Regions from separate parts of the Blautia acetigignens genome, predicted to be linked through region 1. Evidence: predicted binding sites of a transcription regulator. Region 1 holds the regulator's gene; each other region holds the start of a gene.

Region 1 (4,264 bases):
CATGTGTAAGTTCATCAAATTTTGCTCTTGTAAGGTTCATATCAAAGTGCTTCGGTCCCTCAGCTGTTGCTGTGATGAATGGCAGGTTGATATTGGTTGTTGTTGCGGAAGAAAGCTCTTTCTTTGCTTTCTCAGCAGCTTCTTTCAGTCTCTGAAGAGCCATCTTATCGTTGCTTAAGTCAACGCCCTCAGTTCTCTTGAACTCGGAAAGCATGTAGTCTGTGATTCTCTGATCGAAGTCATCACCACCAAGACGGTTGTTACCAGCTGTTGCAAGAACCTCGATAACGCCGTCACCGATCTCGATGATGGAAACATCGAATGTACCGCCGCCAAGGTCATAAACCATGATTTTCTGCTCTTTCTCATTGTCAAGACCATATGCAAGAGCTGCTGCTGTAGGCTCGTTGATGATACGCTTTACATCAAGACCTGCGATCTTACCAGCATCTTTGGTTGCCTGACGCTGAGCATCGTTGAAGTATGCAGGAACTGTGATAACTGCTTCTGTAACAGACTCTCCAAGATATCCTTCTGCATCTTTTTTCAGTTTCTGAAGGATCATAGCGGAAATTTCCTGTGGGGAATATTTCTTGTCATCGATTGTTACACGGTAATCTGTACCCATCTCTCTCTTGATGGAGGAGATTGTTTTCTCTGCGTTTGTTACTGCCTGACGTTTTGCAGGCTCACCTACCAGACGCTCACCTGTCTTTGTAAATGCTACAACTGACGGTGTTGTTCTGGATCCTTCTGTATTTGCGATAACGGTTGGCTGTCCACCTTCCATAACAGCTACACAGCTGTTTGTTGTACCTAAGTCAATACCAATGATTTTTCCCATGATAATTTTCCTCCTGTTTCAATCTATGTTCTGAAATTCGTGAATGTCTTAATGAAGTTCGATTCACTAAATTCGGTCTGCGCCTGCGGCTTGCCCTCATTAAGTGAGATCGAACGACCTCGCACTAAGTTTAGGCTTCGCATTCTGCTCGCCTTCACTAAGTTGCTTTCGGTCAGTTAGCAACCTTTACCATGCTGTGTCTTACAACGAAATCCTTGTAAGTGTATCCCTTCTGGAATTCCTCAACAACAATGTTCTCGCCTACGGATTCGTCTTCCACATGCATGACTGCGTTGTGCAGATTCGGATCAAAATCCTTGCCTACAGCTTCGATCGGCTTCACACCCATCTCATCGAAGGCTGTCATCATCTGCTTGTAGATCATCTTCATGCCTTCTGCAAATGGATCATCCTCCGGTGCCTGTGCAAGACCTCTCTCAAAGTTATCCACGATAGGAAGCATTTTCTCAACGATGTCCTTGGCACCGATGATGTACATGCTGGATTTCTCTTTCTCCGTTCTCTTACGGTAGTTATCGAATTCCGCCATGCTGCGCTTCAGTCTGTCTGTAAGATCCTCGATCTGCTGTTCAAATTTATCTTTCTCTTTTTTCTTCTTGCCGAAGAAAGAAGTTTTGGTCTTGGTTTCCGGTTCTTTCTGAGATTCTGCCTCTTCTGGCTGCTGTTCCGTCTCTTCCGGAGCAGCTGTATCATCAGAAGCTTCCTCTTCTGCTGCCTGGGCTGTATCTGCTGCCTCTTCTTCGCTTCCGTCAGTTACCGGAATGTCAACTGCTTCTTCCTGTACTTCGGCTTCTTTATTCATTTCTTCTGACACGCTTTCAACCGCCTTTCTAGGTTTTCTTATTTACCATTTCATCAAGCTGGACTTTTAATTTCTTCAGGCTGTCCACCACATTCTCATAATCCATTCGCTTGGGACCAATGATTCCAATGGTTCCCCGCATTCCATCTCCAAGCTCGTAGGTGGCTGTCACCACGCTGCAGTCCTTCATGGTCCGCACCGGAACTTCATCTCCGATGTATACCTGGACTCCTGTGTTCTCCGAATCTCCCATTTCCCCACGGACCATATCCGCAAGTTCCTGTTTGTCCTCGAAGGTGGAGATCAGCTCGCTGGCTTTGGATGTGTCTGCAAGCTCAGGATACTTGAATATGTTGGTTGCTCCTGACGTATATACTTTCATATCTTCCTCATCCACATGGATGGTAGCTGCAACTGCGTCCAGCACATCTGCAACCACACCGCTGTGGCTTCCAGCCTGTTCCTTCAGTCTGGCGATCATGCCAAGATTGATGTCCTGAATGGGAACACCGTTCAGGTTGGTGTTAAGAAGAAGATTCAGCTTCAGGATCGTCTGGTCATCCATCTCCTCTTCAATATCAATGATCTGGTTCCGGATGACGTTGCCTTCACATACAACTACGGCAATCAGCTGCCGCTCATTCACACGTGAAAGCTGTATGAACTTCAGGGTGCTTCCTCTGTACTGAGGAACAGCAACCATGGTCGCGTAATTGGTATTATTGGCAAGGACCTTGGCCACCTGCTTCAACACCTTATCCATCTTGTCTGATTTCTCAATCATCATATCACGGATCTCTGCGATCTCAGCTTCCTTCTCCCTGGTAAGCTCATCTACATAAAGGCGATAGCCTTTATCTGATGGAATTCTTCCGGCTGAGGTGTGGGGCTGTACAATGTAGCCCATATCCGTCAGGTCGGACATCTCATTTCGGATCGTAGCAGAGCTGACATTCAAATCCGGATACTTGGAAATGGTTCTGGAACCTACCGGCTCACCTGTTTCCATATAAGTCTTGATGATTGCTTTCAGTATTTTCCGTTTGCGCTCATCTAATACTTCATCCATGAAATATCTGCTCCTTTCTGAAAAGCGGACGGTCAAACCTGATTTCTATTCCCGTCTGGCTTCTTCGAATTCCTTTGTTAGCACTCATTATTTAGGAGTGCTAACATCTATGCTCTTAAGATACACCTCAACATTCTTTTTGTCAATATTTTTTACAAATTTTTTTCATCTTTTTTGATAGTTTTTACCTTAGAGTGTGTTTGAAAAAGGCTTTCTGCAAGATGTGCGTCACAATTTGTGGGAGATTTTGCCCGGATGAGGGCGTCGTAGCGGGCTACGACAACCGAATTCGGGTGAAATATACCGCAAAGTGGGGCGTGCAGATTGCAGGAATGATTTTTCAAACAGGCTCTAGAGCATGTAGATCACGAGAACACTTTTTTTGCACGCTCTGACAAACAGCAAAAAAGATGTCAGGGAAATACCTTCTGCCCCAAACCTGGGACAGGGATTTTTCTCTGACATCTCATTTGCTTTATTTGCTGTAGTTTTCCAGGTAATCCAGGATCGCCTCCGGCTCATCCAGAAATACCACCAGATCTAATATGGAAGAATCCATAAACTTCTCCCTGGCAGTATATTCCAGCAGTTCCTTCATCCTGTCATAATATCTGTCAATATTGTAGAGAACAATGGGCCTGTCGATCCGGTTCAGGCTTTTCAGGGTAAAGATCTCGAAAAATTCTTCATAAGTACCGATTCCTCCGGGCGCTACAATAGTGGCATCTGATTTTTCTTCCAGAAGCTGCTTGCGCTCCCGCATGGTCTCGGTAAAAATAAATTCCGTGCATTTCTCATACAGTACCCCTGGCTGGTCAAAAAAGCGGGGCGCAATTCCAAGTATGTATCCATTCTCTTCTGACACGCCTCTGGCTGCTGCTCCCATCATTCCGGTGGCTCCGCCGCCAAACACCAGTCCATGGCCCCGTTTTCCCATGGCTCTTCCAAGCTCCTGTGTTTTTTCATAATAAATGTCCTTCAGCTGGGCACTTGAGGCACCATATACGCAAATATTCACACTGTCATCCTCCCTTACTTTTTCCCTGCGGCATAACCGTCCACTTCTTTTACAGGTGGACGCTTTGCAATGCGCAAAACAGTTACTACAAAACTTACACGATTCACGCATCAATGTCAAGAAAACAGTTGTTTTTTCCTTCATGGTGCTGTCTTGCAGACATAATATCCTTTTAGATTCCCATTACCCCGCAGAATATCATATTCGCCACACCGCACAGGACCATTACAAGAATGGGGTTCATTTTAAATTTCCGAAGGAGCACCAGGGCTGCCCCGAAAAACACAACCATTCGGATGCAGACATTTTCCCGGACAAGGTCTATGGTTCCGCTGATAAAAAAGGCAGAAACCAGAATGGTCACTCCTGCCTTGGCGATCATTGCCACAACCGCCGGACGAAGGGATGCCAGTGTTCCCTGCAGGAGAGACATATTCCGGTATTTCGTGTAAATATATGCCAATAAAGTTACGATTATGCAGGAAGGCAAGATGCAGCCAAGGGTCGCCA
Region 2 (4,264 bases), on a different contig from region 1:
AGACTACAGAGGATCCGGATGCTGCAGCTGCACAGGATACAGCAGCTGAGGATTCTGCCGCAGAGGATATCCAGCAGGCAGAAGATGCTCAGCCAGCAGAGGATACTCAGGACGAAGTAATTGATATTGGCGGGGAACCGGAAGCTTCTGCTGATGAAATGCAGCCGGCAGAGAACCAGACAGCAGCAGATACCACAGATACATCTGATTCAGCAGCTGATTCTGCAGATGCTGCACAGCCGGCTGATACCGCAACAGATGACAGCGTAATCGATATTGGAACAGAAGACTATCTGGAAATTCCAGAAGAAGGTCAGAGCAACGATGCATCTGAGGCAGACAATGCGCAGGATGCACAGGCACCGGAGGAAGTTTCTTATGCAGCTGAGGCAGCAGCGGATACTGCATCAGAGGACGGAACTGCAGTTGTAGATTTCGGAACTGTAGATGCCGGATTCACACAGGAGGAATCTAATTCCATAGCAAAGACCGTCACCATTAAGAACACCGGTACAGGTACTCTGAATTTTAACGAGATCAGCCCGGAACACTTTATGGTACAGGATATCAATGAGCCTCTCGCAGCTGGAGAGCAGACATCTGTATGGATCATGCCAAGAGCAGGCGTTGAGGCCGGAGAATACAAGGATACCATTACCTATACCACAGAAGAGGGTACAGAGGTTTCCTTCAATGCGGATATGGTAGTAGCGGCAGCAGATGATCAGACACCAGCTGAGGAGCCGACAACTGACCCAACTCCAACCGAGGAACCATCCGCCGACAATCAGATACCAACTGAGGAACCGGCAGAGCCTACTCCGGAAGTTCCATCAGAACCAGAGGTTCAGAATGATCCGAAGATTGAAGCAGCAGATGAAACAATCACGGACAACACTGTAAACCTTGGCGAGTTTACCGTAGATGCGGATACTGCACCTACACCTGTAAAACTGAAGAATTCCGGTACCGGAACTGTGAAGCTTGCAGTACAGACTGATAAAGATTTTGTAACAGCAGCCTTTGCTTCTGAAGAAATTGAGCTTCCAGCAGATGGAAGTACTACAGCAGCATTAAGCATTACACCAAATGATACCAGCGAGACTGGTGACTTTGAGGATACCGTAACAGTTGTCAATGCAGAGACTGGAGATACCCTGCTTGCTCTTAAAGTTTCCTACTCTGTTAAGGAGACACCAGCTCCGGAGCTGACTGCAGATCCTTCAAAGGTAGAATTTGACAGCAAAGAGGTTGGCTACACAGAAGCACCTGTAGCAGCAACTGTAACTCTTGAGAACACAGGCAATGTGAAACTGACAAACCTTACTGTAAGCATCAGCGGAAGTGAGTTCACTTTAGGCAATCTGCCGGTAGCAGAACTGGATTCCAGTCAGACGGCATCCTTTACCGTAGCACCTGCAGTTGGATTAGCAGCTGGTTCTTACAGCCAGAACATCTCCATCAAAGCAGACCAGATCACAGAAATCGTAATCCCTGTAAGCTTCACTGTAACTGAAGCAGCTGTTAAGCTTACCGCAGTCAGCAAGCCAGCAGACATCACTCTGGCAAACGGCGTGGAGAAATCCGCAGAGGGATTACAGCTCCCATCCACAGTTAAGATTACCACTACAGCAGGCGACATGAACGCTTCCGTAGCATGGGATGTAAATGGATGTGCTTACAACCAGAACAGTGCAGAAGCACAGAAGTTCTCTGTAAATGGTACCGTTACCCTTCCAGATGGCGTGACCAATCCGGATAACCTGAACCTGATCGTATCTGTAAATGTTTCTGTAAGCCGCGGACCGATCGTTTCCGATGCTTCCAAGAACACAATTACAGGAATCAGCTCTGATGGTTCTTACACCACAGAGACCAAGATCACCTTCACAGCAGTTGGAGCAGGAACCGACATTGAGAACCCGATTAAGGGTGATGTAAGATATCTGCCTCTGAACTGGGAAGTTCTGGAATCAAGAAGCTGGGACAAAGCTCCATATTCCGCAACCTTCCGTATGGGCAAGAGTGGTAACTACACCTTAACGGTAACCTACAACCAGCAGAAATTCGATGGAAGCAACTGGGTAAACACAGGCACACAGGATACCAAACAGGTGAACTTCACCGTTGCAGCAGCACCGAATCAGACACTGACACCTGCTGCTGACAAGTCCGATGCAAACCAGAAGAACGCAGTAAAGACTGGTGATAACACACCAATCCTTCCATTCGTAATCATTCTGGTAATTGCAGTGGTACTGATTGCAGGAATTCTTGTTTACCGCAATAAGAAGAAATAATAAGCATTCAGCTTTTTCAAAAATAAAAAAGCATGAATGATGAAAGGGGAGGCTGATAACAGCTTCCCCTTTTTGGCGGCAGAAACCGCAGGAATGTCCGTGTACATCAGACCTTTTTTATAGATCATTCCATCCATTAACAAATATTACTAGCACTCATTTTGAATGAGTGCTAAATTTTTCTTGACTTTTGGGAAATTTGGTATTACTATAGTTTGTATAATTTAGAAGACAAAGGAGAGTGAGCTGCATGGCTGAAAAGCATGGTAGTTTATCAATTAACAGTGAAAATATTTTTCCAATTATAAAGAAATGGTTATATTCTGATCACGACATTTTTGCAAGAGAGCTGATTTCCAATGGCTGTGACGCCATCACCAAGCTGAAGAAGCTGGATGTTATGGGAGAGTATACACTTCCAGATGATTACAAGGCAGAGGTTCATGTAATCGTTAATCCGGAAGAGAAGACCCTGAAATTTATCGATACAGGTCTTGGTATGACAGCAGACGAAGTAGAGGAGTACATTACTCAGATCGCTTTTTCCGGCGCAACTGAGTTCCTTTCCAAATATAAAGACAAGACAACAGATGACCAGATCATCGGACACTTCGGACTTGGATTCTATTCCGCATTTATGGTAGCCGATGAGGTTCAGATCGATACTCTTTCCTATAAAGAGGGAGCAACTCCGGTACACTGGACCTGCGACGGCGGTACAGAGTATGATATGCAGGATGGCAATAAGACCACAGTTGGTACTGAAATCACCCTGTTCCTTAATGATGAGAGCACAGAGTTCTCCAATGAGTATCGTATGAGAGAAGTGATTGAGAAATACTGTTCTTTCATGCCTGTGAATATTTATCTTTCCAAGGAGAATGCTCCTCAGGAATATGAGACCATCGATGAGTCCGAGCTTCGCGAGGATGATGTGGTTGTAGAACATATCCACGAGGATGCCAAGACTGAGGAGAAAGAGAACGACAAAGGGGAGAAAGAAGTAGTAGAAGTTTCTCCTGCCAAGGATAAAGTAAAGATCAACAAGCGTCCGGTATCCTTAAGTGACCCGCAGCCGCTGTGGATGAAGCATCCGAACAGCTGCACAGATGAGGAATACAAGGAATTCTACCGCAAGGTATTCATGGACTACAAGGAGCCTCTGTTCTGGATCCATCTGAACATGGATTACCCGTTCAACCTGAAAGGTATCCTGTATTTCCCGAAGATCAATACAGAGTACGATTCCATTGAGGGAACCATTAAGCTGTACAACAACCAGGTATTTATTGCAGATAATATTAAAGAGGTTATTCCGGAGTTCCTGCTTCTTCTCAAAGGTGTGATCGACTGCCCGGATCTGCCGCTGAACGTATCCAGATCTGCCCTGCAGAATGATGGATTTGTAAAGAAGATTTCCGAGTACATCACCAAGAAGGTTGCAGACAAGCTTACCGGAATGTGCAAGACAGACCGTGAGTCCTATGAGAAATACTGGGATGACATCAGCCCATTTATCAAATATGGCTGCATCAAGGACAGCAAGTTTGCAGACAAGATGAATGACTATATTCTTTTCAAGAACATTGACGGCAAATATCTCACTCTGAAAGACTGCATCGAGGAGAACAAGAAGCCGGAAGAGAATACCGAGACAAAGGCTGAGGAAACCACAGAAGCCAAAGAAGAGAACAAAGAAGACTCCAAGGAGAAAGAGCCTGAGAAGACTACCATCTTCTATGTAACAGATGAGGTTCAGCAGAGCCAGTACATCAATATGTTCCGTGAGGCAGGCAAGGATGCGGTTGTTCTGAAGCACAACATTGACAGCGCATTTATTTCCCACTTAGAGCAGAAAGATCAGACCATCCAGTTCAAGAGAATTGATGCAGACCTTTCCGAGGAACTTCGCGAGGACGGTGCTGCTGATGAAGAGACATCCAAGACACTTACAGAAGTATTCC
Region 3 (4,264 bases), on a different contig from region 1:
CATGTTTACATATTTCTCATTCAGAGCATCAAAACCAACGCCTGGCTCAGACTCTCTTACTTTGTTGATAATGACTGCGCCTTCAAGGCCAGCGTTTGCTGCAATGCGGAACAGCGGAGCTTCCAGTGCTTTCAGAATGATGTTTGCACCAGTCTTCTCATCTCCCTCAAGTTCAGCTGCAAGCTTTGCAACCTCTTTGGAAGCGTGGATGTATGCGGAACCGCCGCCTGCGATGATTCCCTCTTCCACTGCTGCTCTGGTAGCTGCAAGAGCATCTTCCATACGAAGCTTAGCCTCTTTCATCTCTGTCTCAGTAGCTGCACCAACACGTACAACTGCTACGCCGCCTGCCAGTTTTGCAAGTCTTTCCTGAAGTTTCTCTCTGTCGAAATCAGATTTTGTCTCCTCGATCTGAGCACGGATCTGAGCAACACGGTTTGCGATCTGATCCTTGTCGCCCATACCATCAACGATAACAGTTGTCTCCTTTGCAACCTTAACGGATTTTGCACGTCCTAACTGAGCCATTGTAGCATCTTTCAGTTCCAGGCCAACCTCATCAGAGATTACAGTACCGCCTGTAAGGATTGCGATATCCTGAAGCATTTCTTTTCTTCTGTCGCCATAGCCAGGAGCTTTGACAGCTACTACCTGGAAGGTTCCTCTTAATTTGTTTACGATAAGTGTTGTAAGAGCCTCGCCCTCAACGTCCTCAGCGATGATGAGAAGTTTTGCGCCAGCCTGTACGATCTGCTCCAGTAACGGAAGAACTTCCTGGATGTTGGAAATCTTCTTGTCTGTGATCAGGATGTATGGATCTTCAAGAGTTGCTTCCATTTTCTCCATATCAGTGGACATATATGCGGAAATGTATCCGCGGTCAAACTGCATACCTTCTACCAGGTCAAGCTCTGTATGCATGGTCTTGGACTCTTCTACAGTGATAACGCCGTCATTGGAAACCTTCTCCATTGCATTTGCAACAAGCTCTCCAACCTCTTTGTCACCAGCGGAAATAGATGCAACGTTTGCGATCTGTTTCTTTCCGCTTACTTTCTGGCTCATATTCTTGATTGCTTCTACAGCAGCGTCAGTTGCCTTCTTCATACCGCGTCTCATAACGATCGGGTTCGCACCTGCTGCAAGATTCTTCATTCCTTCGTGAACCATTGACTGAGCAAGTACAGTAGCAGTTGTAGTACCATCACCAGCTACGTCATTTGTCTTGGATGCAACCTCTTTGATCAGCTGAGCACCCATGTTCTCAAAAGCATCCTCAAGCTCGATTTCTTTTGCAATTGTAACACCATCGTTTGTAATAAGCGGAGCACCGAACTGTTTGTCAAGTACTACGTTTCTTCCTTTCGGTCCAAGTGTTACTCTAACGGTATCAGCCAGTTTATTTACACCAGCCTCTAATGCTGTTCTGGCTTCTGCGCCATATTTAATCTCTTTTGCCATGATAAATCAATCCTCCTGTTTTCCTACTTTTGCGGCTATTATTTTACAATTGCAAGGATATCACTCTGTTTTACGATAATATACTCTTCGTTGTCAAGCTTTACCTCTGTTCCTGAATATTTGGAATAGATAACCTTGTCTCCTACAGCAACTTCCATTTTTACTTCTTTACCATCCACAACTCCGCCAGGTCCTACAGCGATTACTTCTGCCTGCTGTGGCTTCTCCTGAGCCTGTCCCGGAAGAACAATACCGGATTTGGTTGTTTCTTCTGCTTCTAACTGTTTTAATACAACTCTGTCACCTAATGGAACTAATTTCATGATCTATTTCCTCCTTTAGATTTCTTTCTTTCTATGATTTACTAGCACTCATTATTATCGAGTGCTAACTACTGTCCATTATATTATTGAATTATTGCTTTTTGTGCAACTCTTTTCATTGTTGTATTTTTAAGTATATTCTTTCTCATACTCATTTATTCTTTTATTTTCTCTTATTTTCTCACTTTTATAATTTTCTGAAATTTTCACACAGGATTCTTTACGCAGAAAAAAAGCTGACCCTTTCCGCAAAAACAGGCACGCATATATTCTATGCAGCTTTTCCGCAAAAAAATCAGCTTTTGTATTTTCGTACTATGTGTGGTGCAGGAAAGCACCTTTCTTCTCAGGCTTTCTTATTTCTCTGTGCCTTGATCTCCTCAAGCTCATCGAAAATAACCTCATTGAGAACCTTGATATAAGTTCCCTTCATGCCGGAAGAACGGGATTCAATAACCCCTGCACTCTCAAACTTGCGCAGTGCATTGACGATAACGGATCTGGTAATGCCTACCCGGTCTGCAATCTTGCTTGCTACAAGAATTCCCTCGTCTCCGTCCAGCTCATCAAAAATATGGATGATGGCTTCCAGTTCAGAGAAGGAAAGGGTATTAAACGCAGACTTCACAACCTGTTTCTTACGGTCCTCCTCCGCATTCTCCTCGTGTACGGCACGCATCATCTCAAGTCCAACGACTGTGGTGCCGTATTCGCTGACAATAATATCCTCAATGTCGTAAGGATTGTCCTTGCGGTACATAAACACGGTTCCAAGACGCTCTCCTGCAATATCGATGGGATTGATGATTCCCTGATAACTGCTGGAAACATGCTCAAAGCCCAGTGTCTGAAGATTCACATTCTCCTTGGTGGACAGAACTCCCAGAAATCTCTCGTTGAGAAGAGGGTCAACATGACCGCCAACCTCATCTGCGATCAGTTCCTGTATCTCCTCAACACCAGGGCAGAAGCTTACGCCAAGCACCTTCCCTTTCTTGCTGAGAACAAGGATATTAGAACTTAAAGTGTCCATCAGGACCTGACAGATATCGTTAAATACCACCTTACTGGAACTGCTGTTGTGCAGAAGCTTATTGATTTTTCTAGTTTTATCAAGTAACTGAACGCTCATTTTGTCCTCCCTTCGCTTTTGTTCCGTAAAATTCACTTGTTACCCTAATACTACACGTTTTTCGAACTATTTACAAGCTATTTTTTACTATTTTTCAATTTTGTTTAGCTTTTCTGAAAATATAACGTTTTTGGAACTATTCACCAAACAACATCAGTAATCGGTTTCCGGTTTTTGCTTCCAAAAACGTACAAAAAATCTCCCCGCCAGGCGGCAGGGAGACATTTTATCCATTTATCATTCAGACTTCAGCACTTCTTAGTCTTCTTTTTCTTCCTTTGGCTTAGGCTCCACGTAGCTGCAGGTTTCCTGGCTGCACACCAGCTTATTGCCTTTCTCTACCATGTAGCTTCCGCAAACCGGACATTTCTTGTCAGACGGCTTCTGCCAGGACATGAAATCGCACTCCGGATTATCCTCACAGCCGTAGTACTTACGGCCTTTTTTCGTCTTTTTCAGGACTACTTCCTTGCCGCATTTCGGGCAGGCTACGCCAATCTTCTCGTAGTATGGCTTGGTATTTCTGCATTCCGGGAAACCCGGGCAGGCAAGAAATCTTCCGTGAGGACCATATTTGATCACCATATGGCGTCCGCAGCTGTCACAGACCACATCGGTCTCCTCGTCATGGATGTCCACCTTCTCAAGCTCTTCCTGTGCTGCATCCACATCATGCTTCAGATCCGGGTAGAAATTGCGCACAACGGTCTTCCACTGGACAGTGCCATTCTCCACGCAGTCAAGAAGCCCTTCCATAGTCGCGGTGAAATTCACATCCACAATACTTGGAAATGCCTGCTTCATAATGCTGTTTACCACTTCACCAAGCTCTGTCACATACAGGTTGCGCTGCTCCTTGGAAACATAGCGGCGGCTGATAATGGTGGTAATGGTTGGCGCATAGGTACTTGGACGTCCGATTCCAAGCTCCTCCATGGTCTTAACCAGGGAAGCCTCTGTATAATGTGCCGGCGGCTGGGTAAAATGCTGCTCCGGCTTTAATTCCTTTAAATTCAGTTTCATGCCCTTGGTAAGGCTCTGGCTGAGCACATTGCTCTTCTTCATATCCTCTTCCTGCATGTACACGGAAAGGAAACCGTCAAATGCCACCTTTGAGGCAGATACGGTAAAGGTATATTCCCCGCCGGAAACCTTTACGGAAGTGGTTTCATATCTGGCTGGAGCCATGCGGCTTGCAGTAAAGCGCTTCCAGATCAGCTGATAAAGGCGGAACTGGTCCCTGGTCAGGGATTCTTTGATCTGTACAGGCGTACGGCTGATGTCAGTAGGACGAATGGCCTCATGGGCATCCTGGATCTTCTGTCCCTTCTTCACGGTCTTGGCAGCT

The links. The regulator HrcA, encoded in region 1, represses chaperone genes, less so after heat shock. The targets are predictions, from matches to a motif close to TGTTAGCACTCNNNNNNNNNGAGTGCTAACA.
Region 2: the regulator HrcA is predicted to act here: its motif matches at 2,448-2,478, upstream of htpG (molecular chaperone HtpG).
Region 3: the regulator HrcA is predicted to act here: its motif matches at 1,824-1,854, upstream of groES (co-chaperone GroES).

What each region holds. Positions count from the first base shown of each region.
Region 1 covers NZ_JAOQJM010000001.1:75,695-79,958, forward strand. The annotation lists gene dnaK (molecular chaperone DnaK) at 1-844, opposite strand, end outside; gene grpE (nucleotide exchange factor GrpE) at 1,017-1,667, opposite strand; gene hrcA (heat-inducible transcriptional repressor HrcA) at 1,696-2,736, opposite strand; gene OCV70_RS19490 (DUF6783 domain-containing protein) at 2,889-3,038, opposite strand; gene OCV70_RS19495 (DUF6783 domain-containing protein) at 2,970-3,131, shown strand; gene OCV70_RS00400 (LOG family protein) at 3,212-3,754, opposite strand; gene OCV70_RS00405 (chromate transporter) at 3,927-4,264, opposite strand, start outside.
Region 2 covers NZ_JAOQJM010000013.1:23,215-27,478, reverse strand. The annotation lists gene OCV70_RS14010 (COG1470 family protein) at 1-2,300, shown strand, start outside; gene htpG (molecular chaperone HtpG) at 2,551-4,264, shown strand, end outside.
Region 3 covers NZ_JAOQJM010000013.1:68,890-73,153, forward strand. The annotation lists gene groL (chaperonin GroEL) at 1-1,461, opposite strand, end outside; gene groES (co-chaperone GroES) at 1,500-1,784, opposite strand; gene codY (GTP-sensing pleiotropic transcriptional regulator CodY) at 2,131-2,916, opposite strand; gene topA (type I DNA topoisomerase) at 3,175-4,264, opposite strand, start outside.